DNA from 4 places in the Streptomyces sp. NPDC048441 genome. Region 3 is predicted to be linked to each of the others. Evidence: riboswitches for the same ligand, from Rfam matches in the RefSeq annotation. Region 3 holds a riboswitch; each other region holds the start of a gene.
What was found. Region 3 has a riboswitch for cyclic di-AMP ahead of ACGFSB_RS24580 (transglycosylase family protein). Riboswitches for the same ligand answer to the same signal wherever they lie in the genome.

Region 1: another riboswitch for cyclic di-AMP. It lies ahead of ACGFSB_RS27620 (M23 family metallopeptidase); the one in region 3 lies ahead of ACGFSB_RS24580 (transglycosylase family protein).
Region 2: another riboswitch for cyclic di-AMP. It lies ahead of ACGFSB_RS08000 (M23 family metallopeptidase); the one in region 3 lies ahead of ACGFSB_RS24580 (transglycosylase family protein).
Region 4: another riboswitch for cyclic di-AMP. It lies ahead of ACGFSB_RS16935 (NlpC/P60 family protein); the one in region 3 lies ahead of ACGFSB_RS24580 (transglycosylase family protein).

Annotation. Positions count from the first base shown of each region.
Region 1 covers NZ_JBICXM010000012.1:156,694-162,596, forward strand. The annotation lists gene ACGFSB_RS27605 (GNAT family N-acetyltransferase) at 1-316, opposite strand, end outside; gene ACGFSB_RS27610 (HPr family phosphocarrier protein) at 442-723, shown strand; gene ACGFSB_RS27615 (GntR family transcriptional regulator) at 895-1,587, opposite strand; gene ACGFSB_RS27620 (M23 family metallopeptidase) at 1,821-2,624, opposite strand; cyclic di-AMP (ydaO/yuaA leader) riboswitch at 2,637-2,799, opposite strand; gene ACGFSB_RS27625 (M16 family metallopeptidase) at 3,006-4,391, opposite strand; gene ACGFSB_RS27630 (M16 family metallopeptidase) at 4,388-5,740, opposite strand.
Region 2 covers NZ_JBICXM010000003.1:20,782-26,684, forward strand. The annotation lists gene ACGFSB_RS07995 (aldo/keto reductase) at 1-554, opposite strand, end outside; gene ACGFSB_RS08000 (M23 family metallopeptidase) at 696-1,784, opposite strand; cyclic di-AMP (ydaO/yuaA leader) riboswitch at 1,796-1,943, opposite strand; gene ACGFSB_RS08005 (PP2C family protein-serine/threonine phosphatase) at 2,165-3,394, opposite strand; tRNA gene ACGFSB_RS08010 (tRNA-Met) at 3,541-3,614, opposite strand; gene ACGFSB_RS08015 (alginate lyase family protein) at 3,669-4,901, opposite strand; tRNA gene ACGFSB_RS08020 (tRNA-Lys) at 5,046-5,121, opposite strand; gene ACGFSB_RS08025 (amino acid permease) at 5,256-5,903, opposite strand, start outside.
Region 3 covers NZ_JBICXM010000010.1:105,236-111,138, forward strand. The annotation lists gene ACGFSB_RS24565 (DUF501 domain-containing protein) at 1-384, opposite strand, end outside; gene ACGFSB_RS24570 (septum formation initiator family protein) at 464-946, opposite strand; gene eno (phosphopyruvate hydratase) at 1,037-2,323, opposite strand; gene ACGFSB_RS24580 (transglycosylase family protein) at 2,663-3,373, opposite strand; cyclic di-AMP (ydaO/yuaA leader) riboswitch at 3,377-3,568, opposite strand; gene ACGFSB_RS24585 (transglycosylase family protein) at 3,761-4,750, opposite strand; gene ACGFSB_RS24590 (cytochrome P450) at 4,925-5,903, opposite strand, start outside.
Region 4 covers NZ_JBICXM010000006.1:163,942-169,844, reverse strand. The annotation lists gene ACGFSB_RS16945 (NlpC/P60 family protein) at 20-1,072, opposite strand; gene ACGFSB_RS16940 (hypothetical protein) at 1,393-1,746, shown strand; gene ACGFSB_RS16935 (NlpC/P60 family protein) at 1,860-3,050, opposite strand; cyclic di-AMP (ydaO/yuaA leader) riboswitch at 3,058-3,214, opposite strand; gene pcrA (DNA helicase PcrA) at 3,457-5,903, shown strand, end outside.

The DNA.
Region 1 (5,903 bases), on a different contig from region 3:
TCGCGGACATCCCACGGGAGTCGATGCGGTCGAAGCGCACGGTCGCGATGAACTCGCCGCCGACCGTGGCCGCGAGGCCCACCCGGTCCACCTGGTCGTGATGGGTGAAACGGTGGACGTCCTTGGCGGACAGACGCGGGTAGGGGGCGAAGAAGCGGTAGTACTTCGACTCGTCCGACACCTGTTCGTAGAAGCTGACCAGACGGTCCGCGTCCTCGGCCGTGATGGGCCTGATCCGGGCGGTGCCTCCGTCACGCAGGACGACATCGGCTTCCCAGTGGGAGGGGTATGCGTGCCGGTCCGACGGGGTCTGCATGGGGCCAGGGTACGGGTAGCGGGGGCGCCTTGGCCGGTGCAGGCTAGGGGACGTCGGCGGAGCACCCGTGACGGCATGAGACACTGGTCTAGACAAGTGTGAGACACCTGGAAGGGCAGCAACACATGGCTGAGCGCCGCGTCAACGTCGGCTGGGCCGAGGGCCTTCACGCCCGACCCGCCTCCATCTTCGTCCGCGCGGCCACGGCCGCCGGCGTCCCCGTGACGATCGCCAAGGCTGACGGCAACCCCGTGAACGCCGCCTCCATGCTCGCGGTGCTCGGTCTGGGCGCGCAGGGCGGCGAGGAAATCCTGCTGGCCTCCGACGCCGAGGGCGCGGACGCCGCTCTCGACCGTCTGGCGAAGCTGGTCGCTGACGGCCTCGAGGAACTCCCCGAGACCGTCTAGTAAAGGCTGGTACTCGTACGCCGAAGGGCCCACCCTCAAAAGGGGTGGGCCCTTCGGCGTTTCTGCGCCCGTGTTTCTTTGCCCGTGCTTCTGCGCCCGCCTATTGAACTGAATTCGGGCAGCAGAAATAATCCCCCGCCGAATAACACTTCTTTGTATACGGCGCCTCTGTTAATGCCGGAGGCCCACCGTGTTTACGGCATGTTGCGAATCCCTCACACGGTCACGGTCATCCCGCAGGGGAATGCGCAGCCGGTGCGCGGTCGCCGCCCGTTCCGTGTGGGCCACGGTGAGCGACCTGGCCCGTTCCGCGTCCCCGCGAGCGACCGCGTCGACTATCGCGGCGTGCTCCGCCCAGGACTCCGCCGGGGCCGCCGGGGTCTCGACGACGTACATCCAGGCGATCTTGTGCCGGAGCTGGATGAGCAGCGCGGTCAGGCCGGGGCTGCCCGACGACTGGGCGAGCGTCTCGTGGAACCAGCCGCCCAGCGAGCGCAGATCCTCGCTCCGGCCGCGCCTGGAGCGCTCCTGGCCGAGCCTGACGAGGCCGCGCAGGACCTTCAGGTGCGCCTCCGTGCGGCGCTGCGCGGCGCGGGCGGCGCCCAGCGGCTCCAGGAGCATACGGATGTCCAGGAGGTCGGCGGCCTCCTGCTCGGTCGGCTCCGCGACGCACGCGCCCGCGTGCCTGCGCGTGACGACGAAGCCCTCGGCCTCCAGGGTGCGCAGCGCCTCGCGGACCGGGACGCGCGAGACTCCGTAGCGACGCGCGAGCAGCTCCTCGGTGAGCCGGCCACCCCGTTCGTAGACACCGGAGACGATGTCGTCCCGGATGGCCGTGCATACCGAGTGCGCGGGAATGCGCATGGCCTGACCTCCGCCTTAATCCCCGCGAAACGCGGTCGATCGACGCCGTTTCAGTGACTCTATTGCAGAGCGGCTGAATTTCCGAAGGCGGGCGGAAATTCATGGATATTTTTTGGCCAAAGGTGCTGCGGGAACGGCGCAGGAACAGCGAAAGCCCCGGCTCGTGATGAGCCGGGGCTTTCGATGAAACAGGTGGGCGTGACAGGCGGGCGGAATCAGACGTATCAGATGTATCAGACGTTGATGCCGTGCGACCGCAGGTACGCGATGGGGTCGATGTCCGAGCCGTAGTCCGGTCCCGTGCGGGCCTCGAAGTGGAGGTGCGGGCCGCTGGCGTTGCCGGTGGCGCCCGAGAGGCCTATCTGCTGGCCCGGGGTGACCGCCTGGCCGACGGTGACACCGAGGGACGACATGTGGCCGTACTGGGTGTACGTGCCGTCGTTCATCTTGATGACCACGTTGTTGCCGTAGGCGCCGCCCCAGCCGGCCTCGACCACGGTGCCGGAGCCGACCGCGTGGACCGACGTGCCGGACGCGGCGTGGAAGTCGATGCCGGTGTGGCTGCCGGAGGACCACATGGCGCCGCCGGTCTGGTAGCCCGTGGAGACGTACGAGCCGGCGATCGGGGAGACGTAGCTGTTCAGGCGCTTGCGCTCGGCCTCGCGGGCGGCGCGCTCCTTGGCCTCCCGCTCCTTCTTGGCCTTGGCCTTCGCCTCGGCCTCGGCCTTGCGCTTGGCCTCTTCAGCCTTCTTCTTGGCGGCCTCTTCGGCCTTCTTGGCGGCCGCGGCGTCGTCGGCGGCCTGCTGCTGGGCGGCGGCCTGCGCGTCGATGCTCGCGGCGAGCGAGTCGCCGACGGAGATGGCCTGGGTGAGGCCGGTGTGCTCGAGGGCCGCGGCATCGTCGGCGGCGAGCGCCGGAGCGGCCAGGCCTCCGATGACACCGGTGGTGGCGAGCGCGGCGACGCCCGCTACGTTCGCGGTCGTGCGCGTGATGCGGCTCGGGCGACGGTGCTTCCCGGTGGCACGGGTGAACGCCATGAAGCGGCTGATCCTTTCCTTCCTTCTCGCCTACCGGGTTAGCTGACGGGTTCGGAGCAGGAAGGTCTCCTACGGGTCCCTCACCTCGCGGCAAGGTGCCCGATTCACCCCAGGGGACATGTGGGTCCCCGGCTCCCCTGGCTCGCGCCGTACGGGGACTCGGCGATGACTGTCCGGTGCCACGGATGCGGCGTACTGCATGGCGGACAGCCGGACCGACGCTAAGCGGGACATCTTTCAATCGACAAACGGATCAGGACTTTTGTAGCGCACGCCACAGGGCAGACACACAACCTCCGTACTAATTCGGACATATGAGGACCCCGGTGGCCTTTCCGGCCACCGGGGTCCTGTGTGTCTCAGCTGCGCCGTCTGTCTCGGCTAGCCCGTGACAACACTCACTTCACCGATGCCGAGCGCCTTGACGGGCTCCTCGATCTGCGCGGCGTCTCCGACGAGCACCGTCACGAGCCGGTCCTCGGGGAAGGCGTTCACCACGGCGGCGGTGGCCTCCACGGTGCCTGTCTCGGCCAACTGCCGGTACAGCTGCGCCTGGAAGTCGTCCGGCAGGTGCTGCTCGACCTGGTCGGCGAGGGTGGCCGCGACGGACGCCGCCATCTCGTACTTGAGCGGAGCCACGCCCACCAGGTTCTGCACGGCGACGTCGCGCTCGGCGTCCGTGAGCCCGTCGGCCGCGAGGGTGCGCAGGACCTGCCACAGGTCCCCGAGGGCCGGTCCCGTGGACTCGGTGTCCACGGAGCCGCTGATGGCGAGCATGGCGGCGCCCGTGCCTTCCGGAGTGGAGCGCAGGACCTGGGCGAACGCCCGTACGCCGTAGGTGTATCCCTTCTCCTCGCGCAGGACGCGGTCCAGGCGCGAGGTGAGGGTGCCGCCCAGGCAGTACGTGCCGAGCACCTGCGCGGGCCAGACGCGGTCGTGCCTGTCCGGTCCCACGCGGCCGATGAGCAGCTGCGTCTGGACGGCGCCGGGGCGGTCCACGATGACGACGCGCCCGGCGTCGTCGGCGGTCACCGGAGGCACCGGACGCGGCTCGGCCGTGCCGCCCGTCCAGGCACCGATGGTGTCGGCGAGGACGGCGTCCAGGTCGGTGCCCGTCAGGTCGCCCACGACGACGGCCGTGGCCGTGGCGGGACGGACGTGCTTCTCATAGAAGGTGCGCACCGCCGCCGAGTCGATGGCCGTGACCGTCTCCTCGGTGCCCTGGCGGGGGCGCGACATGCGCGACGTCGCGGGGAAGAGCTGCCGGGAGAGCTCCTTGGCGGCGCGGCGTGCCGGGTTGGCGGCCTCGTGCGGGATCTCGTCCAGGCGGTTGCGTACGAGGCGTTCGACCTCGCTGTCCGCGAAGGCGGGCGCGCGCAGGGCGTCGGCGACCAGGCCGAGCGCCTTCGGGAGGCGGGACACGGGGACTTCGAGGGAGACGCGGACGCCGGGGTGGTCGGCGTGCGCGTCCAACGTGGCGCCGCAGCGGTCGAGTTCGGCGGCGAACTCTTCGGCCGAGTGCTTGTCGGTGCCTTCGTTGAAGGCCCTCGCCATGATCGTGGCGACGCCGTCCAGGCCCGCGGGCTCGGCTTCGAGCGGCGCCTCGAGGTGGATCTCCACGGCGACGACCTGCTGGCCGGGGCGGTGGCAGCGCAGCACGGTGAGGCCGTTGTCCAGAGTGGCGCGCTCGGGCGCGGGGAAGGCCCACGGCCGTGCGGTGCCCGCCTGGGGCTGTGGGTGGAACTGCATCGTCGCGGCCTCGGTCACTTCGCCGCCTCCTCTTCGTCCGCGTCTTCTTCGGTGGCTTCGGCGGCGGTGGTGGGCTCGTACACGAGCACCGCGCGGTTGTCCGGGCGCAGACGGGCCGCTGCGGCCGCCTTGACCTCTTCCGCGGTGACGTCGAGCACACGCCCGACGGCGGTGAGTGCGAGCTGCGGGTCGCCGAACAGGACGGCGTACCGGCACAGTTCGTCCGCGCGGCCCGAGACCGTGGAGAGCCGGTCGAGCCACTCGCGCTCCAGCTGCGCCTGGGCTCGCTCCATCTCCTCCTCGGTGGGACCTTCTTCCGCGAAGCGGGCGAGCTCCTCGTCGACAGCGGCCTCGATGACGGGGACCTCGACATCGCCGGACGTCTTCACGTCGAGCCAGCCGAGCGAGGGGGCTCCGGCGAGGCGCAGCAGGCCGAATCCGGCCGCCACGGCGGTGCGGTCGCGGCGCACCAGGCGGTTGTAGAGCCGGGAGGACTCGCCGCTGCCGAGGACCGTGAGCGCCAGGTCGGCGGCGTCGCACGCGCGCGTGCCGTCCTCGGGGAGGCGGTAGGCGGCCATCAGGGCGCGGGCCGGGACCTCTTCCTCGACGACCTCGCGCAGCTCCTTGCCGATCGTGTCGGGCAGCGAGCCGTCGCGGGGCGGCTGCTTGCCGTCGTGCGAGGGGATGGACCCGAAGTACCTCTCGACCCAGGCGAGGGTCTGCTCAGGGTCGATGTCGCCGACGACCGAGAGGACCGCGTTGTTGGGCGCGTAGTACGTACGGAAGAAATGCCGCGCGTCTTCGAGTGTCGCCGCGTCCAGGTCGGCCATCGAGCCGATCGGGGTGTGGTGGTAGGGGTGGCCCTCGGGGTACGAGAGGGCGGTCAGCTTCTCGAAAGCCGTGCCGTACGGGACGTTGTCGTAGCGCTGGCGGCGCTCGTTCTTCACGACGTCACGCTGGTTCTCCATGGACTCGTCGTCGAGTGCGGAGAGCAGCGAGCCCATCCGGTCGGCTTCCAGCCACAGGGCCAGCTCCAGCTGGTGCGTGGGCATCGTCTCGAAGTAGTTGGTGCGCTCGAAGCTCGTCGTGCCGTTGAGCGAACCGCCCGCGCCCTGCACCAGCTCGAAATGGCCGTTGCCGTGCACCTGCTCCGATCCCTGGAACATGAGGTGCTCGAAGAGGTGCGCGAGGCCCGTACGGCCCTTGACCTCGTGGCGGGAGCCGACGTCGTACCAGAGGCAGACCGCGGCGACCGGGGTCAGGTGGTCCTCGGAAAGCACCACGCGCAGGCCGTTGGCCAGCCGATGCTCGGTCGCTGTCAGGCCGCCGGAGCCGGCCTCGGCTGTGGCCGTGTGACCCATGGGCATGTACGTCCCTTCGAATCGCGAAAGCTGGAAATTCTGCCAGTCCTGCCACTGTATGCAAGCGTGCTGACAACCGGTGAAGTTCCCGCTCCGCGCTCGGCGTAGTCGAGGTCGAAGTCCGGGTCGTGGTCGGCGTTGTCAGTGGGACAGTCCACAATGGTCGGCG
Region 2 (5,903 bases), on a different contig from region 3:
TTGTAGTGCGGCTGGAGCGCCGAATAACGCGCGAGGCCCTCGCGGTCGGAGAAGTCGAGGAACTCCTGGAGCCGCTCGGCGGTCACGTTGGACGCGGCGATGGCGCGCACCTTGCCGGACGTCACCAGTTCGTCGAGGGCGCCGATGATCTCCTCGACGGGGACGGTCGGGTCGTCGTAGTGCGTGTAGAAGAGGTCGATGTAGTCGGTGCGCAGGCGGCGCAGCGACTCCTCGGCACCGGACTTGATGGTGCCGGCGGACAGGCCCTTGTATTCGGGGTGGGCGCCGACCTTCGTGGCGAGCACGACGTCGGAACGGTTGCCGCGCGCGGTGAGCCAGTCGCCAATGACGGTCTCGGACTCGCCACCCTTGTTGCCGGGCACCCAGGCCGAGTAGACATCGGCGGTGTCGATGAAGTTGCCGCCCGCGGCGGTGTAGGCGTCGAGCACGGCGAAGGACTGGGCCTCGTCGGCCGTCCAGCCGAAGACGTTGCCGCCGAGTGCGAGCGGGAAGACCTCGAGGTCGGACGAGCCAAGCTTGCGAAGAGAAGTCATATGGGAGGCAACGTACTTACGGAGCGCAGCATTCCGTACACGCATCCCTGGGATCCATAGGAGCAGGAGCCCCGGACATGCCGAACCGGCAGCCCTGACGTCGGGGGGTTGTCGCCAGGACCGCCGGGGTACGGGGTTACGTCAGACCGTCCTGCCCTTGTCGCGCAGCCACGCCGCCGGGTCGACCCCGGTGGAGGCGCCGCCCGGGTGGACCTCCAGGTGGAGGTGCGCCCCGGTCACGTTGCCGGTCGCGCCTACGCGGCCGATGACGTCGCCGGTGGAGACCTTCTGGCCGACGCTGACGCTCATCGAGGACTGGTGGCAGAACCACAGCTCGGTGCCGTCGTCGAGTTCCATGACCGTGCGGTAGCCGTACGCCCCCGCCCAGCCGGCCTCCTTGATGGTGCCGGAGTGGATCGCCTTGATGGGCGTACCCGTGGGGGCCGCGAAGTCCAGGCCTGTGTGGTAGCCGGAGGACCACATCGAGCCGGGCTGACCGAAGGTGCCGGTGACGGTGTACGAGGCCACGGGCAGGATGTAGCTCTTCGCGAGCTTGGCGAGGCGCTCCGCCTCTGCCTTCCTCTTGGCCTCCGCCTCGGCCTTCTTCTTCGCGGCGGCCTTCTCCGCGGCGATCTTCTTCTCGGCCGCGGTCTGCTTGGCGGCGGCCTGTGCGGCAGCCTCCTTGACGGCGGCTTCTTCGCTCGCCTGCTGGACCGCGTCGTCCGCCTGGTCCTGCTGGTTCTCGGCCTGCTCCATGATGCGGGCCCGCAGTGCCTCGCCCGCGTCTGTGGTGCCCTGCTCGGCGTCCGATGTGCTGACGCCGGCGGCGGAGAGGGGCGCGGCGGCGGTCTGCACGCCGTTGTCGGCGGAACCGGAGTCGTCGGAGTCGTCGGATATCAAAGACCCCACGCCCGGCAGCGACTTGGCCTCCGGGAGCGAGTCCGTGACGGCCGAGAGGTCCGGCATCTCGATGGAGACCGGGGGCTTGCCGCCCTGCGCGGTGGCGATGCCGCCCGCGCCGACTGCGGCGATGACGCCTACGCCGAGAACAGTGGAGCTGCGGGCGAGCCCGCCACCGCCCCGCTTGTGGACGCGGTGCCTGCCGCGGACGGGACGGATGGAGTCCTCGGTGGGATTCCATTCCTCCCAGGAAGATGTTTCGTCGTACCCACCGAAATCGTCGTCATTCGGTACGTACACGCCTTGGGGGGCAGGGCGGTTGGACGCCACTGGGGCGCACTCCTTTCCTTCCTTCTCGCCTACCGGGTTAGCTGACGGGTTCGGAGCAGGAAGGTCTCCTACGAACAGCCGGCACGGATGCACAGCTGCCCGATTCACCCCATGTAGGTGGTTCCCCGGCTCCCTTGCGGGATTAGGCGCGTGCGCGCGGAGCCGACTCGAGTGACGGCTGGGACGACCGCGCTGCGTTATCGAACGTTAATAGACAGCAGGGCCGGAATCCAAGCTGTTCCGGCTGATCGTTAACGCCTTTGGCCTGCACTTAACGGGACACGGGGGGCTGGAACGGGGCGAGTTGACCCCAGATCTTCACACACCGGAGCTTCACATTTCCTGGACAGTGCGTCAGTTGCCGGACGGAGGGGTGTCCTTCAGTCACGTCCAGTGACATCAGGCGGAACGCGACGCGGTGAGGTGCCCGTCGCCGACGGCCGCCGCACCGCGAGCAGCGCCATGTCGTCCGTCGTCCCGCCCCCGGTGTGCAGCCACACTTCCTCGGTGAGCGTGGCGAGGAGGGTGTCCGGGCCGTTGGGTCCCGGGAAGATGCGGCCGCCGAGCCGGGCGGCCGGGTCGTAGAACTCGCCCCGGTGATCACGCGCCTCGGAGAGCCCGTCGGTGAAGAGCAGCAGCATCGCCCCCGGCGGGAACTCCGTCTCGTCCGCACGGTCCGGCCAGGTGCCGAGTTCGCCCATCCCGAGCGGCAGCGCGGGCTCGGTGGCGGACAGGACGCACAGCCGCCCGTCGCCGCGCAGGAGCAGCGGCCCCGGGTGCCCGCGATTGATGAGGCGTACGAGACCGCCACTGTGCGGGATCTCCGCGAGGACGGCGGTGGTGAACCCTTCGAAGGCGTCGAGACCGTCCCTGCGCGTGCCCTCACGCGCGAGCGCCCGCTCCAGGCGCTGCGCCACCGCCTCCAGGGTGGCCTCCTGCTCCGCGGCCTCCCGGAACGCCCCGATGACGACGGCGACGGCCGCCACCGCGCTCATGCCCTTGCCGCGTACGTCGCCGACGATGACGCGTACGCCGTGCGAGGTGTCCTGCACGGCGTACAGATCACCCCCGATGAACGCGTCGGCCTCCGCGGCCTCGTAGCGCGCCGCGACGTCGAGCCCGCCGATCCGGGGGTCCGGCTGCGGCAGTACGGCGCGTTGGGCGGCCTCGGCGATGGAGCGTGCGGAGGCGAGCTGTTCGTCGCTGCGGGATACGACGCGGTTGATGAGGACGGCGAGCACGGCCACGGTCGCCACCGTGATCAGTTCGGTGACGGCTTCGACATCGGTCGTGGTGCTGGTCCTGAAGTGCAGGCCGAGCACAGCGGCGCAGGAGCCGACGCCGGTGAGGGCGGTGCTGATCAGCGAGTAGAAGGGGGCGGCGACCAGCGGGGCGGCGGTGAAGAAGGGCGCGGCGGTGAACGCGGCCGGGGTCACGAGGTCGTAGACGATCCCGACGACGAGGAGCAGCAGAGGAAGGGTCCGCACGAACGCCCGCTCATGCCTGACGTCGGAATCCGTGCGGGGCACCTTGCGCAGGCCCCTGCCGCTTCCTCCTCGCTGCCCCACCGGTCTTCTCCTGCCGCGTTCCGCGGCCAGGACCAGATCCATGACCACGCCTCGTCCAGGGTTCCCGGCGCGGGGGCGCGGGGCGACCGGTGTGGGCCGATCGGGTTGAACCGCGCCCCGAAGCGGCGCTCACGCGGAAAACACCGAAGGCCCGGATCCATTACTGGATCCGGGCCTTCGGCCTTTAGTAGCGGGGACAGGATTTGAACCTGCGACCTCTGGGTTATGAGCCCAGCGAGCTACCGAGCTGCTCCACCCCGCGCCGTTGAATGCAACTCTACGCCATCAGAGGGAGTGAAGCGAACCAGCTCAAGGCTCAGGTGTTCTCGGCGTGCGTCAGCGTCTCCCAGGCCACGAACAGATCGTCCGTCCCCTCGGGCCGCCGCTCCTCCGTGTATTTCGCCGTCTCCGGCAGATCCAGCTTCAGCCGGTCCCGCAGGTGGTTGAGGCCGACCTCGGTGTCGGGCCCCATGTCGCGCTGCACCTTGCCGCCGCACAGCCAGCCCGGCGCCCGCGCGCCCAGCTGGTACTTGGAGTGGAACTCGAAAGCGGCCCGCAGCCGGTCCTTGACCTCGCCGTACAGATCGACGCCCTGGTGCCAGGCGGTCTCGGCGATGTGCGCGGTGGCGGCGAGGGAGTAGCTGGCGTGCTTGAAGTTACGGCAGGACTCCTGGGAGAGGCCGTCGGCGAAGGTCTTCTGCCCGAACCAGTACTTCTGGAGCTCCGCCGCGGTGTTGATGCCGCTGCCCTTCGGCGAGACCGGCAGCGGCCCGTCCGACTTCAGGTAGAAGTAGGCGGGCACCCGGGTCCTGAAGTGCGTCACCGCCTTCTCGAAGTCCTCGTGGTCGTCGAGGAAGACCGCCATGCCCATGGTCGCGTCGGCCATCACCAGGTCCCAGTTGCCGTTGAAGTCGGCTGACCCGTTGAGGACTTGGGGCAGATAGGCGGTACGCAGCATCCGCTCGAAACGCAGCAGCTCGCCGTCACTCCAGCCGTCGTAGGTATAGCGCACGGCTTCGGCCGCACGCGCCCACGAGGAGGCGGCCCAGGCCGTCTGGAGGCCCGCGTTGGCCTCCGTGTGCTTGGTGATCACGCCCGACCAGGCGTCCATGATCTGCACGGCCTTCTTGGCGTGCGCACGGTCGCCGGTGATGTTCCAGAGCAGAGCCTGGGTGTACGCGGCGATGGCGTCCTCGCGCTCTTCGACGCAGCCGTGGCCCGGACGGGTGTCGGGCGGGCACTCGACGACGGCGTACGGCTTGGCCTGGTAGTCCAGGGCCGCGTACTTACTGCCCCGCATCTGCTCGAACGCCTTCAGCCAAGGCTGTTCACGAGCCGCGACATGTGCGCGCACCCGCGCCAGCTGCCCCTTGCTGACGAGCACTCCGGGATGCTCGAAGGCCTGACCGGTGGGCCGCGCCCGCTCGGTCGCCCCCTCTGCCGAGCCGCTCCCGGACCCGCCGCAGGCCGCACAGACGCCGACGAGGAGGGGCCCGAGCATCATCACGAGAGCCCGTCGTACGAAACGTACGGAGCGGACGGAACCCATGCTGCACCTCCGGATCGACCACCTGGCAGGCCCAGCGTCGCTCGCGGACCGCGAGGGCGCAGGCGAGGCGGGTCCGTTCGGGCGACCGGCAGACCGGGGGAACGCCACAGGCCCAGGTCAGAAGCTGCCTGACCTGGGCCTGAGTGGTAGACCGTGTGGGACTCGAACCCACAACCAATGGATTAAAAGTCCACTGCTCTGCCAATTGAGCTAACGGTCCTCGTGCCGAGGCACCCCCCGAGCATAGCGGGAGAGGCCCGGCAGTCCGATCGGGTATTGCCTCCTTGGCCCGTCGCGCGTTCCGCGACGGGCCGCTGGCGGGCCTCGGGCGACCGTCGGCGACCGCGGGGCCGGTCAGGGATCGGCCGGGTCGGGTGCCCCGCGCCGGGCCGCGTCGCGGGCCGCCGTGCGCTCGTGGTCCGGGTTGAGGAACCAGTGCCTGGCCGATACCAGCCACCAGGTCGCGGCGAAGCCGAGGACGGCGAGTACCGCGATCGGGGCGTAGTTGAAGGTCTCCCAGGTGACCGGCGAGACCTGCGGCAGCATGAACAGGACCGTGATCACGCCGACCCAGGCCACCGCGACGATGCCGATCGGGCGTGACCAGCGGCCCAAGTGCCAGGGCCCGCGCTCGAATTGCTCGCCCTTGCGCAGCCGGAGCAGGGTCGGGATGACGTACGCGATGTAGAGGCCGATGACGGCGATCGATGTCACCGCCGCGTACGCGGTGACGTTGATCAGGTAGGGCAGGCCGAGGACGAGCGCGCCGAGGGCCGCGAGCCAGACCGCGGCTACGGGTGTGCGCGTACGCGGGTTGACCGAGTGCCAGATGTGCGAGAACGGCAGTGCTCCGTCCCGCGAGAAGGCGTAGATCATGCGGGAGTTGGCGGTCACGGACGCCATGCCGCAGAAGAGCTGCGCGCCGATGACGACAAGCAGGAGCAGCTTGCCCGTGGTCGCGCCGAGTGCGTCCAGGAGGATCTGGGCGGGCGGTGCCCCCGT
Region 3 (5,903 bases):
GTCCGGCATACCGCCCGCGCTCGGGAAGCCCTCCAGAACCTCGATGGCGTCACGGCGCGCGATGTAGTCCTCGTGCGCCGCGCGGTACGCCGCCGCGAGCTCGGGGTCCGTCTTCAGCCGCTCCGACATCTCCTTCATGACGCCGTTGGCCTCAAGAGTGCCGATCGCGGAGGCCGCGCGGGGGCACGTCAGGTAGTACGTCGTCGGGAACGGCGTCCCGTCCGGAAGGCGCGGCGCCGTCTCGACGACGTCCGGCTGCCCGCAGGGGCAGCGGTGCGCGATGGCCCGCAGGCCGCGCGGCGGACGGCCGAGCTGCTGCTTGAAGGCCTCGACGTCGGCGTCGGTGGGCTCGGTGCGCGGGGTGGTCGGCGGGGGCGTTTCCATGCCTGTCTTTCGATCGGTTCTCTAGGAGAGGTTGGTCAGGAGGGGTTGTACTGAAGAACAGAAGCGCTGAAGAACTGCGTCAGTCGTCGCCGTCCGTGCGGTCCGCCTTGTCGACGCCGTCCCAGACGTTCGAGTACCAGGGCCTGGTCGCCGCCCCCTGGTCGGTGCGCTGCTTCCTCGCCGACTCCGGGTCGACCACCGTGAAGCCGGTCTCGCCCGGCATCACATAGTGCAGCCGGTCCCGGACGCGCTGCTCCGCGTACGAGTCGTCCCGCCAGCGGGCCTTCTCGTCGCGCAGCTTCTCGACGTTCTCGCGGCGCTCGGCCTGCTCCTGGCGCTGATCCGCGATCTCGGCGCGCTGGGAGACGTACTGCCTTATCGGGTACGCGAGCGCGACGACCAGCGAGCAGAGCACGAGCGCGAGGAGCGCGGCTCGGCCCGTGAGCCGGGAGCGGCGCGCCTGACGCTTCGTCTGCGAGCGGTAGACACGCTCCGCGGTCTGCTCGCCGAGCAGCCGCAGCCTGGTCGCGGTGGAGAACCGGTCGCGGTCCTTCACGGCCATGTGTGCCGCCTCCCCGATACGTACGTACGTCCCCGCACACGGTACGGGACCGAGTACGGGGACGTAGGTAACTACTCAGGGCAGCCGAGCTCAGCCCTTGAAACGCGGGAACGCCGAACGGCCGGCGTAGACCGCCGCGTCGTCCAGGATCTCCTCGATGCGCAGGAGCTGGTTGTACTTGGCGACGCGCTCGGAGCGGGCCGGGGCGCCGGTCTTGATCTGGCCGCAGTTGGTGGCGACGGCGAGGTCGGCGATGGTGACGTCCTCGGTCTCACCGGAGCGGTGCGACATCATGCACTTGAAGCCGCTGCGCTGCGCCATCTCGACGGCGTCCAGGGTCTCGGTCAGCGAACCGATCTGGTTGACCTTGACGAGCAGCGAGTTGGCGGCGCCTTCCTCGATGCCGCGCGCCAGGCGCTCCGGGTTGGTGACGAAGAGGTCGTCGCCGACGATCTGGACCTTGCTGCCCAGCTTGTCGGTGAGGACCTTCCAGCCCGCCCAGTCGTCCTCGAACAGCGGGTCCTCGATGGAGACGAGGGGGTACGAGGCGACGAGCTCCTCGTAGTACTCGGTCATCTCGGCGGCCGAGCGGGACTTGCCCTCGAACTCGTACTTGCCGTCCTTGTAGAACTCGGACGCGGCGACGTCGAGCGCGAGGCCGATCTGCTCACCGGGGACGTAACCGGCCTGCTTGATGGCCTCGAGGATGAGGTCGAGCGCGGCGCGGTTGGAGTCCAGGTTCGGGGCGAAGCCGCCCTCGTCGCCGAGGCCGGTGGACAGGCCCTTGCTCTTCAGGACGGCCTTGAGCGTGTGGTAGACCTCGGTGCCCCAGCGCAGGGCCTCGGAGAACGACTCGGCGCCGATCGGCGCGATCATGAACTCCTGGATGTCCACGTTCGAGTCGGCGTGCGACCCGCCGTTCAGGATGTTCATCATCGGAACGGGCAGCAGGTGCGCGTTCGGGCCGCCGAGGTAGCGGAAGAGCGGGAGGTCGGAGGCCTCCGACGCGGCGTGCGCGACGGCGAGCGAGACGCCGAGGATGGCGTTGGCGCCGAGCGAGCCCTTGTTGTCGGTGGCGTCGAGGTCGAACATCGCCTGGTCGATCAGGCGCTGCTCGGTCGCGTCGTACCCGACGAGCTCCGGGCCGATCTGCTCGATGACGGCGAGGACGGCCTTCTCCACGCCCTTGCCCTGGTAACGGTTGGGGTCACCGTCACGGAGTTCGATGGCCTCGAAAGCACCGGTGGACGCACCGGACGGAACGGCGGCACGACCCGTGCTGCCGTCGTCGAGGCCGACCTCGACCTCGACCGTGGGGTTGCCTCGGGAGTCCAGGATTTCCCGGGCTACGACGACGTCGATGGACGGCACGAGCATCTCCTTCTGGGATGTGACGCGGGTACGCGGGGCGTTGGCCTCGCGGACACGAGCCTAACCGGCTCCCGGGCAAGAGCCAGCCGAGCGACCGCCCTGTGGACAAACCGAGAGCAAAAAGTTTCCGAACGGAACAAAGCGGTGGGGAGAGCGGCGGGCGCAAAAGAACCCCGCCCCGGTGCGTACGGGGGATACGCGCACCGGGACGGGGGGCCCGTGGGGACGGGGTGGCGCCCCAAAGGGGGCGGGGGTAGCGCCCCGAAGGGGCGCGGGGAACTGCGCGAGCAACCACGACGCACCCGCAGAGACAAGTAAGGCACTGCAGGGCGCCCCCGCCAGCGACTAGCTGAGGTGCAGCTGCTGACCCGGGAAGATCATGTCGGCGTTGTCGATGATGTCGCCGTTGAGCTTGTACACCTTGTGCCAGCCGCCCTTGACGTTCTTCGCCTCGGCGATCTTGGAGAGCGTGTCGCCCTTCTTGACCTTGTACTCGCCGTCGCCCTTCTTGACCTTCTTGCCGGTCGGGGTCTCGACGGTCTTCTTGGACTCGGCCTTCGGGGCGGCCTCCGCCTTCTTCGGAGCGGCCTGCTGCGGCTGCTCGGTCTGGGCACTGGGCTGGCTCTTGGGCTGCTCCTGGGTCTGCTGCGGGGCGCTCTCCTGCGCACCGCCACCCTCGTTGGAGGCGCCCGAGAGGCCGACGCCGCAGCTCGGCCAGGCACCCTTGCCCTGGCCCGCCAGGACCTTCTCGCCTATCTCGATCTGCTGGGCCTTGGAGGCCTGGTCGGCGCTGGACGCGTACTTCGTACCGCCGTACGCGGCCCACGTGGACGACGAGAACTGCAGGCCGCCCGTGTAGCCGTTGCCGGTGTTGATGGACCAGTTGCCGCCGGCCTCGCACTGGGCCACGGCGTCCCACTCGGAGTTGGTCGCGGCGGACGCCGAGCCTGCCGCCATCAGCGGGGCGGCGACGGCCACACCGGTGACACCGGCGAGCGTGGCGACACGAGTGGCCTTGGACGGGCGGCGGTGCTTGCCCTTGCTGGAAAACAGCATGAGTGATCCCCTCACCGACGCCTGCGAGGTGAGCTGTCGGGTTCGGGCCGATGAAGTTGCCCGGCCGCGCTTCCTGAGCGCGGCTTAACCCCTAGCCGTTCCCGTCCGTTCGACTGCCTCGCTCTCGCGATGCTGAACGGCCGGGCCCGGCGGAAACCTTGGTTCCCCCGCTCCTGCCTACGGCGCTTACGCGACGACTGTTCCCGAACGGCCGTTGGCAGGACTCGGCGTACCGACCGGCGGGGCCCGCTGTGGCGAGCGGTCACGACCGTAGTCATGCGATCGACGGAATTCCAAAGACGATCAGGGCTTCTGAGACCCATCTCTCACTTACGCCAATCCGGACATTCGGCGCGAAGCGGCTAGCCGACTCTTCGTCAACTTCCCTTACTTTTCGCCCAAATCGAGGCTCTGACCGGGAAGAATGAGGTCGGGGTCGGAGCCGACGGACTTCTCGTTCTCCGCGTACAGCTCGGCCCATCCGCCCTGCACGTCGAGGTCGTCCGCGATGACCCAGAGGTTGTCCCCGGAGCGGACCGTGTACGTCCCGTCGGCGCCGTCCTGCTGACGCTCGTCGCCACGGGAGGCGTGCCGGCCCGAGCCGTCGCGGTCGCCGCTGCCGGTCTTCGCGTCGTCCCCGCTGCCACCGCGGTGGCGGCCCTCGCCTTCACCGGTGGAGGGCGTGGGAGTGGGGGCGGGGGTCGGCGAAGTCTCATCGCTCGGCCCGGACTTGCCCGAGCCGTTCGAATCATGCGACTCGCCCGGCTTGCCCGGCTTGCCCGACTCGTCGTGACTCTTGTCTCGCGACTCGTCATCAGCGTCGGGCTTCTCGGAAGGCTTCTCCGAGGACTCCCCGGAAGGCTCGGCGCTGTCCGAGGGGTCGGCCGAATCACTCGGCGACGTACTCGGCTCACTCGGCTCGGCCGAATCGCCCGGCTCCGACGCCTCGTCGGAAGGCACCGTGGTGATCGGAGCGCCCGGGTCGACATCGGCGGCGGCACCGTCATCGGTGAGCCCGGCGATCGGCGCGCAGCTCGGCCAGGCCTTGGGCCCCTGGTCGTCAAGAACCTTCTCGGCGACGGATATCTGCTGCGAACGGCTCGCCTGGTCGGCCCGCGGCGCGAAGTCGAGGCCGCCGTACTCCTCCCAGTTCTGCTGCGAGAGCTGGACCCCGCCGTAGTACCCGTTGCCCGCGTCCGCGCTCCAGGAGCCACCGCTCTCGCACTCCGCGAGCTTGTCCCACGTGGCGGTGTCCGCCGCGCTCGCGCTGGTCGCGCCGAGCAGCGGGATGGCGATGGCTGATCCCGCGACTCCTGCCGCGACGATCAGGGCCGGGGCCTGGCGGGGGCGTCGGTGACGACCATTGCCGGAGATCATGCGGTTGCCTTTCGCGTGACTGGAGCGACGACTGCGGCACGGGATGCCGAGTCGTCGGTGAACGTAGCGGCAGTCGAACGCTTGTCACAAGTCGATGCAGCGGAGATCACGTGAAAGTCACAGTCTTGACGGACCGTCAGCTAAACGGCGTTTCGGCGCCTTTTCCGGTATGGACTATTTGCGGCTCTGTGCGGGTGTGAACTCCACGGGCAGCGTGCGCAGTCCACGCATGATGAGCCCGCCACGCCATCTCAAATCGTCAGGTTCCACCGCGAGCCGCAGGTCAGGGAGGCGGCGCAGAAGGGTCGCGAGGGCGGCCTGCCCTTCGAGCCTGGCGAGGGGTGCGCCGAGACAGTAATGAATGCCATGGCCGTAGCCGAGGTGCTGGTTGTCGCGCCGTGAGAGGTCGAGGGTGTCGGGCCGCTCGAACCGCGCGGGGTCGCGGTCGGCCGCCGCGAGTACGACGAGGACGGGGTCGCCGGCGGCGATGTCCTGGCCTCCGATCGTCAGCGGCTCGGTCGCGAACCGCCAGGTGGCCAGTTCGACCGGGCCGTCGAAGCGGAGGAGCTCTTCGAGCCCGGTCTCCAGGAGGCCGGTCTCCCCGCTCGCGAGAGACGCCTGTAGCCGCTCACGCTGCTCGGGGTGCGTGAGAAGGGCGTAGGTGCCGTTGCCGATGAGATTGACGGTCGTCTCGAAGCCGGCGAACAAAAGGATGAAGGCCATCGCGGCGGCCTCGTTCTCGGTGAGGTGCTCGCCGTGGTCGGACGCGCGGATGAGCCCGGAGATGAGGTCGTCGCCCGGTTCGAGGCGCTTGCGGTGAATCAGCTCGGCGAGATAGCCGCGCATCTTCTTCACGGACCGGGCGACCCCGCCCCTGGGCCCTCCCCCGTGACGGATCATCATCCCCGCCCAGTCGCGGAAGTCGTCCTGGTCCTCGCGCGGGACACCGAGGAGGTCACAGATGGCGTAGATGGGGAGCGGGAAGGCGAAGTCGTGGATGAGGTCGGCTTCGCCCTTCGCCGCGAACCTGTCGATGAGCTGATCGGTCAACTCCTGGACGCGGGGCTCGAATTGGGCGATGCGCCGGGGAGTGAAGGCCTTGGAAACGAGGCGGCGAAGGCGGGTGTGGTCCGGCGGATCGATGTTGAGCAGA
Region 4 (5,903 bases), on a different contig from region 3:
CAGCCGCCCGCACAGCCCTTCACGCCACCCGCGTGGCTCCCGCGAACGGCATCTGGTCGATCGGGGCGAGGCGCACCGGTGCGCTCGGGTTCGGGGCGTGGATCATCTGTCCGTTGCCTACGTAGAGGCCGACATGGCTGATGCCCTGGTAGAAGAAGACCAGGTCTCCGGGCTGGAGTTGGGAGCGCGGTACCCGCTCGCCCGCGGCGATCTGCGCGTAAGTGGTGCGTGGGAGGTCGACTCCCGCGGAGCGGTAGGCGGCCTGGGTGAGGCCCGAGCAGTCGAAGGCGTTCGGGCCGGTGGCGCCCCATACGTACGGGCGGCCGAGCGACTTGTAGGCGTACGCGACGGCCGCTGAGGCACGGGAGTTGGAGGCCTTGGCCGGGACGTTCAGGGCGGCGTCGCGGCCCGCGGTCCGGGAGGCCCTGTCCGGACCGCCGTCGCCCGCGAGCTCGGCGCGCTGATCGCCGGTCAGTTGGGACATGAGCCGTTTGGCCGCGTCGAGCTTTCCGTTGACCGTCTTCTTGTGCTTCCTCAGCTCCGCCTGGCGGGACTTGAGGTGCGCGAGTGTGCCGTCGGCCTCGGTGCGCAGCTGGTGGATCTCCTGGAGCTGCTTCTGTACGCCGCTGACGGCCGTGGCCTGGCGGCTGCCCGCCCGGTCGGCGAGTGCGGCGCGCTCGAGGAATTGGTCGGGGTCGGAGGAGAGCGCGACCTGGACGGCCGGGTCGATGCCGCCGCTGCGGTACTGCGCGGCGGCGATCGAACCGAGGCCCTCACGCGCCGAGTTGAGCTTCTCCGTCTTGCGGGCCGCTTCGTCGCGCAGCTCGCCGAGTGACTTCTCGGCGCTGTCGGCCTTCTCCTTGGCGCCGTTGTACTTCTCGGTGGCGATCTCTGCCTCGCGGTAGAGCGCGTCGACCTTGGACTTCACCTCGGCCGGGCTGAGCCGGGGGTCCGCGTGTCCCGTACCGTCGAACGCGGTCGCCGTGGCGGCCCCGGCGAGGGCGATGGTGGCGGCGGTACGGGCCGTATGGCCACTGAGTGAGCGCTGCTTGGGCTTGCGGTGCGCTGCCACGAAGGAGGGCTCCTTAAGGGTCCGGCGGCGGCCCGCACAGGGGGAGCAGGACGCCGCCGGATTTCTCGGCGGTGGTGTCCGACTGCCGCCCCTGGTCCGGGCGGCATTGGGGAGCCGGGCACCTGACGAAGGACGCTAAACCTGGCCGTCACGGGTTGGTGGCGGATTGTGCGCAATTGGCGGAAGTGTTCTGGCGGTGACTGAATGTGACTGCGCGATCCGCCGAACACCATGTCCTTCGCGTCTACCTGTGACCGATGAGGCATTTGTGGCCCACCTGGCTACAGAGCGGTGATAGGGCCCCGGTTAGGCTCCGGACCATGGACGTACTCACCCATGTCTTCGTCGGTCTGCACATCATCGGTATCGCCTCCCTCCTGGGCGGCTTCCTCACCCAGATGAAGCAGATGGGCCAGGGCACGGCCCGTTTCAACCCCGCGATGCTGCACGGCGCGCTGACCATGCTCGTCACCGGCGTGATCCTGGTGGGCCTCAACCAGGCGGACGACAACCCGGTCAACAACATCAAGATCGGCATCAAAATGGCGGTGCTGATCGTGATCCTTGGGCTCGTCTACGTGAAGCGGGACGAGGAAAAGATCGACAAGGGGATGTTCGGCGCCGTGGGTCTTCTGACCACGGCGAACATCTTCATCGCGGTGCTGTGGACCTGAGTTCGTAAAGACAACTCACCCACTACGCGCGCGTGGCCCGCATCCCAAGAGGATGCGGGCCACGCGCGCGTAGTGGGTTGTGTGCAGGTGGGAGGCGATCAAGCAGACCGCTCTCAGGCTGGCCGCACCACGCTGTGGATCGGCATGTAGTAGATCGACTCGACGCGGACGTTCGCGCCCGGCTTCGGGGCGTGGATCATCTTGCCGTCGCCGATGTAGATCCCTACGTGGCTGATGTCGTCGTAGAAGAAGACCAGGTCACCCGGCTTGGCATCGGCGGTCTTCACGGTCGTGCCGACCTTCACCTGATCCCACGTCGTACGCGGCAGGGAGATCCCGGCCGCCTTCCACGCGTCCTGGGTGAGCCCGGAGCAGTCGTAGGAGTCGGGGCCGGTGGCGCCCCACACGTACGGCTTGCCCATCTGGGCCTCCGCGAAGTTGATGACCTTCGCGGCCTTCGTCGCGTAACCGCTGTCCGTGTCCCCGGAGCCGCTGCCGGAGCCGGTGTCGGAACCGGAGCCCGAGTCGGGGGTCTCCTTGTTCTTCTCGCGCTCCTTGGCCGCGGCCTCTTCCGCCGCCTTGCGCTTGGCCTCCGCCTCGGCCTCCTGCTTGCGCGCCAGCTCGGCGGCCTTGCGCTTGGCCGCCTCTTCCTTCTTCTTCTCGATCGCCGCGAGCCGCGCCTTCTCCTCGGCCGTCAGCTCCGAGAGCAGCGTGCGTGCCTGGCCCAGCTTCTTCTGGACGGTCTGCTTGCTGCTCTTGAGGTCGTCACGGGAGTCGCTCAGAGTCTCCAGGCTCGTGGCGGCCTTCGTGCGCTGCTTCGTCGCCGCGGCCTGCTTCGTCTGGTAGTCGTCGACCGCCTTCTTCTGGCGCGCGGTCAGCCGGTCCGACAGATGGTTCTGGTCGAAGTACCCCTGCGGGTCGTCGGCGAGCATCATCGTGGCGGTCTCGGAGACGGCGCCGGTGCGGTACTGGGCCGCGGCGAACGTGCCGAGCTCCTGGCGGGCCTCGTTCAGCTTGTCGGCGCGCTTGGCCACGTCGTCGAGAAGGGTGTCGACCTTCGAGCGCTGCTTCTCGGTGCGCTCCTTGGCCGAGTTGTACTTCTGGGTGGCCACGCCCGCCTGGTGGTAGAGGTCGTCGACCTTCTTCTGGACCTCTTCGAGGCTGGGCTTCTGGGGCGCGGAGGGTGCCGCCTGTGCGCTCTGCGACAGGAGGGCCACAGAGGTGAGGGCCGCCGTCGTGATGCCGATGGCGGGAGTGGCGCGTAGGCCGGCAATGCGGGTCCGCGGCTTGCGGTGCGACGCCAAGGGAGGCGACTCCTTCCGTAGACCGCCTACCGGGTTAGCTGTCGGGTTCGGGCGGGTGGTTCGGAAGGTTGCCCTACAGTCCCGTACTTCGTACGGGACCGATTCACCCCAAGGTCTGAGTGGGTCCCCGGCTCCGAGGAGATCGAACTCGGCGGAGGCCACCCGTTCCCGGCGGGGTTCGCCGGTGGGAGTACGAGCAGCCCGCCCAGCACGCTAGCCAACTCGTGTGGCTCGTGTGAAGGTTGATGTTCGATATGCCCGATACATTTTCGTGACTTTACGAAGCTCTTGACGCGGACACGCGGCGATATGGCGGAGAGTGACCGGTCGTGGGCGGGGCGTAGACGGTGGACGTGGCCGGAACCCGGAGCGGGTTGTCAGTGGGGCCGCCTAGACTCGGGAGGCGATGAGCAGCCTCTTTGATGACAGCTTCCTGGCGGACCTCCAGCCCTCGCGGGCTTCCGAGGAGGAGCCCCCGCCGCCGCCCGACGACAGCACGCCGGAGTCCATTCCGGATGATCTGTTCGACGGGAAGTTTGACGCGCCCGTGCCCAGGGACGCGCACTACCGCGGCGGCGCCCCCCGTCCGGTGATCGATCCGGCGGCGCTGATCTTCGGGTTGAACGAGAACCAGCGAGCGGCCGTCGTGCACGCCGGCTCTCCACTGCTCATCGTGGCCGGCGCGGGCTCCGGAAAGACCCGTGTCCTGACCCACCGCATCGCGTATCTGCTGGCCGCGCGGCAGGTGCACCCGGGCCAGATCCTCGCGATCACGTTCACGAACAAGGCCGCGGGCGAGATGAAGGAGCGCGTCGAGGCGCTCGTCGGACCGCGTGCCAACGCCATGTGGGTATCGACGTTCCACAGCGCGTGCGTGCGCATACTGCGCCGCGAGTCGAAGACGATCGGCTTCACCTCCTCCTTCTCGATCTACGATGCCGCCGACTCCAAGCGGCTGATGGCGCTGGTCTGTCGCGATCTGGACATCGACCCGAAGAAGTTCCCGCCGAAGTCCTTCAGCGCCAAGATCTCGAACCTGAAGAACGAGCTGATCGATGAGGAGACCTTCGCAGGACAGGCCGCCGACGGCTTCGAGAAGACGCTCGCCCAGGCGTACGCGATGTACCAGTCGCGCCTGCGCGAGGCGAACGCGCTCGACTTCGACGACCTGATCATGACGACGGTCAACATGTTCCGCGCGTTCCCGGACGTCGCCGAGCACTACAGGCGCCGCTTCCGGCACGTGATGGTCGACGAGTACCAGGACACCAACCACGCCCAGTACGCCCTCGTGCGCGAGCTGGTCGGCCCCTCCGGAGGCGAGGGGGACGACCCCGCCGAGCTGTGTGTCGTGGGTGACGCGGACCAGTCGATCTACGCCTTCCGCGGCGCCACGATCCGCAACATCCTCCAGTTCGAGGAGGACTACCCGAACGCGACGACGATCCTCCTGGAGCAGAACTACCGCTCCACGCAGACGATCCTGACGGCAGCCAACGCGGTCATCGAGCGCAACGACAGCCGCCGCCCCAAGAATCTGTGGACCAACGCGGGCGCGGGCGCGGGCATCACCGGATATGTCGCCGACACCGAGCACGACGAGGCCCAGTTCGTCGCCGACGAGATCGACCGGCTCACCGACGCGGGCGACGCGAAGGCGGGTGACGTCGCGATCTTCTATCGGACGAACGCCCAGTCCCGTGTCTTCGAAGAGATCTTCATCCGCGTCGGCCTGCCCTACAAGGTCGTCGGCGGCGTCCGCTTCTACGAGCGCAAGGAGGTCAGGGACGTCCTCGCGTATCTGCGGGTGCTCGCCAACCCGGAGGACTCCGTCCCGCTGCGGCGCATTCTCAACGTACCGAAGAGGGGTATCGGCGACCGTGCGGAGGCGATGATCGACGCGCTCTCGCAGCGCGAGAAGATCTCCTTCCCGCAGGCGCTGAAGCGCGTCGACGAGGCGTACGGAATGGCCGCCCGCTCGGCGAACGCCGTCAAGCGTTTCAACACGCTGATGGAGGAGCTGCGGACCATCGTCGAGTCCGGCGCGGGCCCTGCCGTCGTCCTGGAGGCCGTGCTCGAACGGACCGGCTATCTCGCCGAGTTGCAGGCCTCCACCGACCCCCAGGACGAGACGCGCATCGAGAACCTCCAGGAACTCGCCGCAGTGGCGCTTGAGTTCGAGCAGGACAACGGTGAAGCAGCAGCGGGTGCCGAGGGCGAAGGAGAGGACGCGGAGGCGGGCACAGGGATGTCCGGCACGCTCTCCCAGTTCCTGGAGCGGGTCGCGCTCGTCGCCGACTCCGACCAGATCCCCGACGAGGAGGACGACGGCTCCGGAGTCATCACACTGATGACGCTGCACACCGCCAAGGGCCTCGAGTTCCCGGTCGTCTTCCTGACCGGCATGGAGGACGGGGTCTTCCCGCACATGCGTTCCCTCGGCCAGGTCAAGGAGCTGGAGGAAGAGCGCCGTCTCGCGTACGTGGGCATCACGCGCGCGCGGGAGCGGCTCTATCTGACGCGGTCCTCCATGCGCAGCGCCTGGGGCCAGCCTTCGTACAACCCGCCGTCGCGCTTCCTGGAGGAGATCCCGGAGGCCCACCTCGACTGGAAGCGGACGGGGTCCATCGGCGCACCGGCATCTTCCGGGCCCGCTGCGGGAATCGCCTCCTCCTTGTCGTCGTCGCGCTCCCGCGCCGGGGGCGCGCAGGGCTTCGCCACGCGCCGCGCCTCGGAGAAGCCGGTGGTCGCACTTGCGATCGGGGATCGGGTCACGCACGACCAGTTCGGCCTCGGGACCGTGGTCGGAGTGAAGGGCACGGGTGCGAACGCCGAGGCGACGGTGGACTTCGG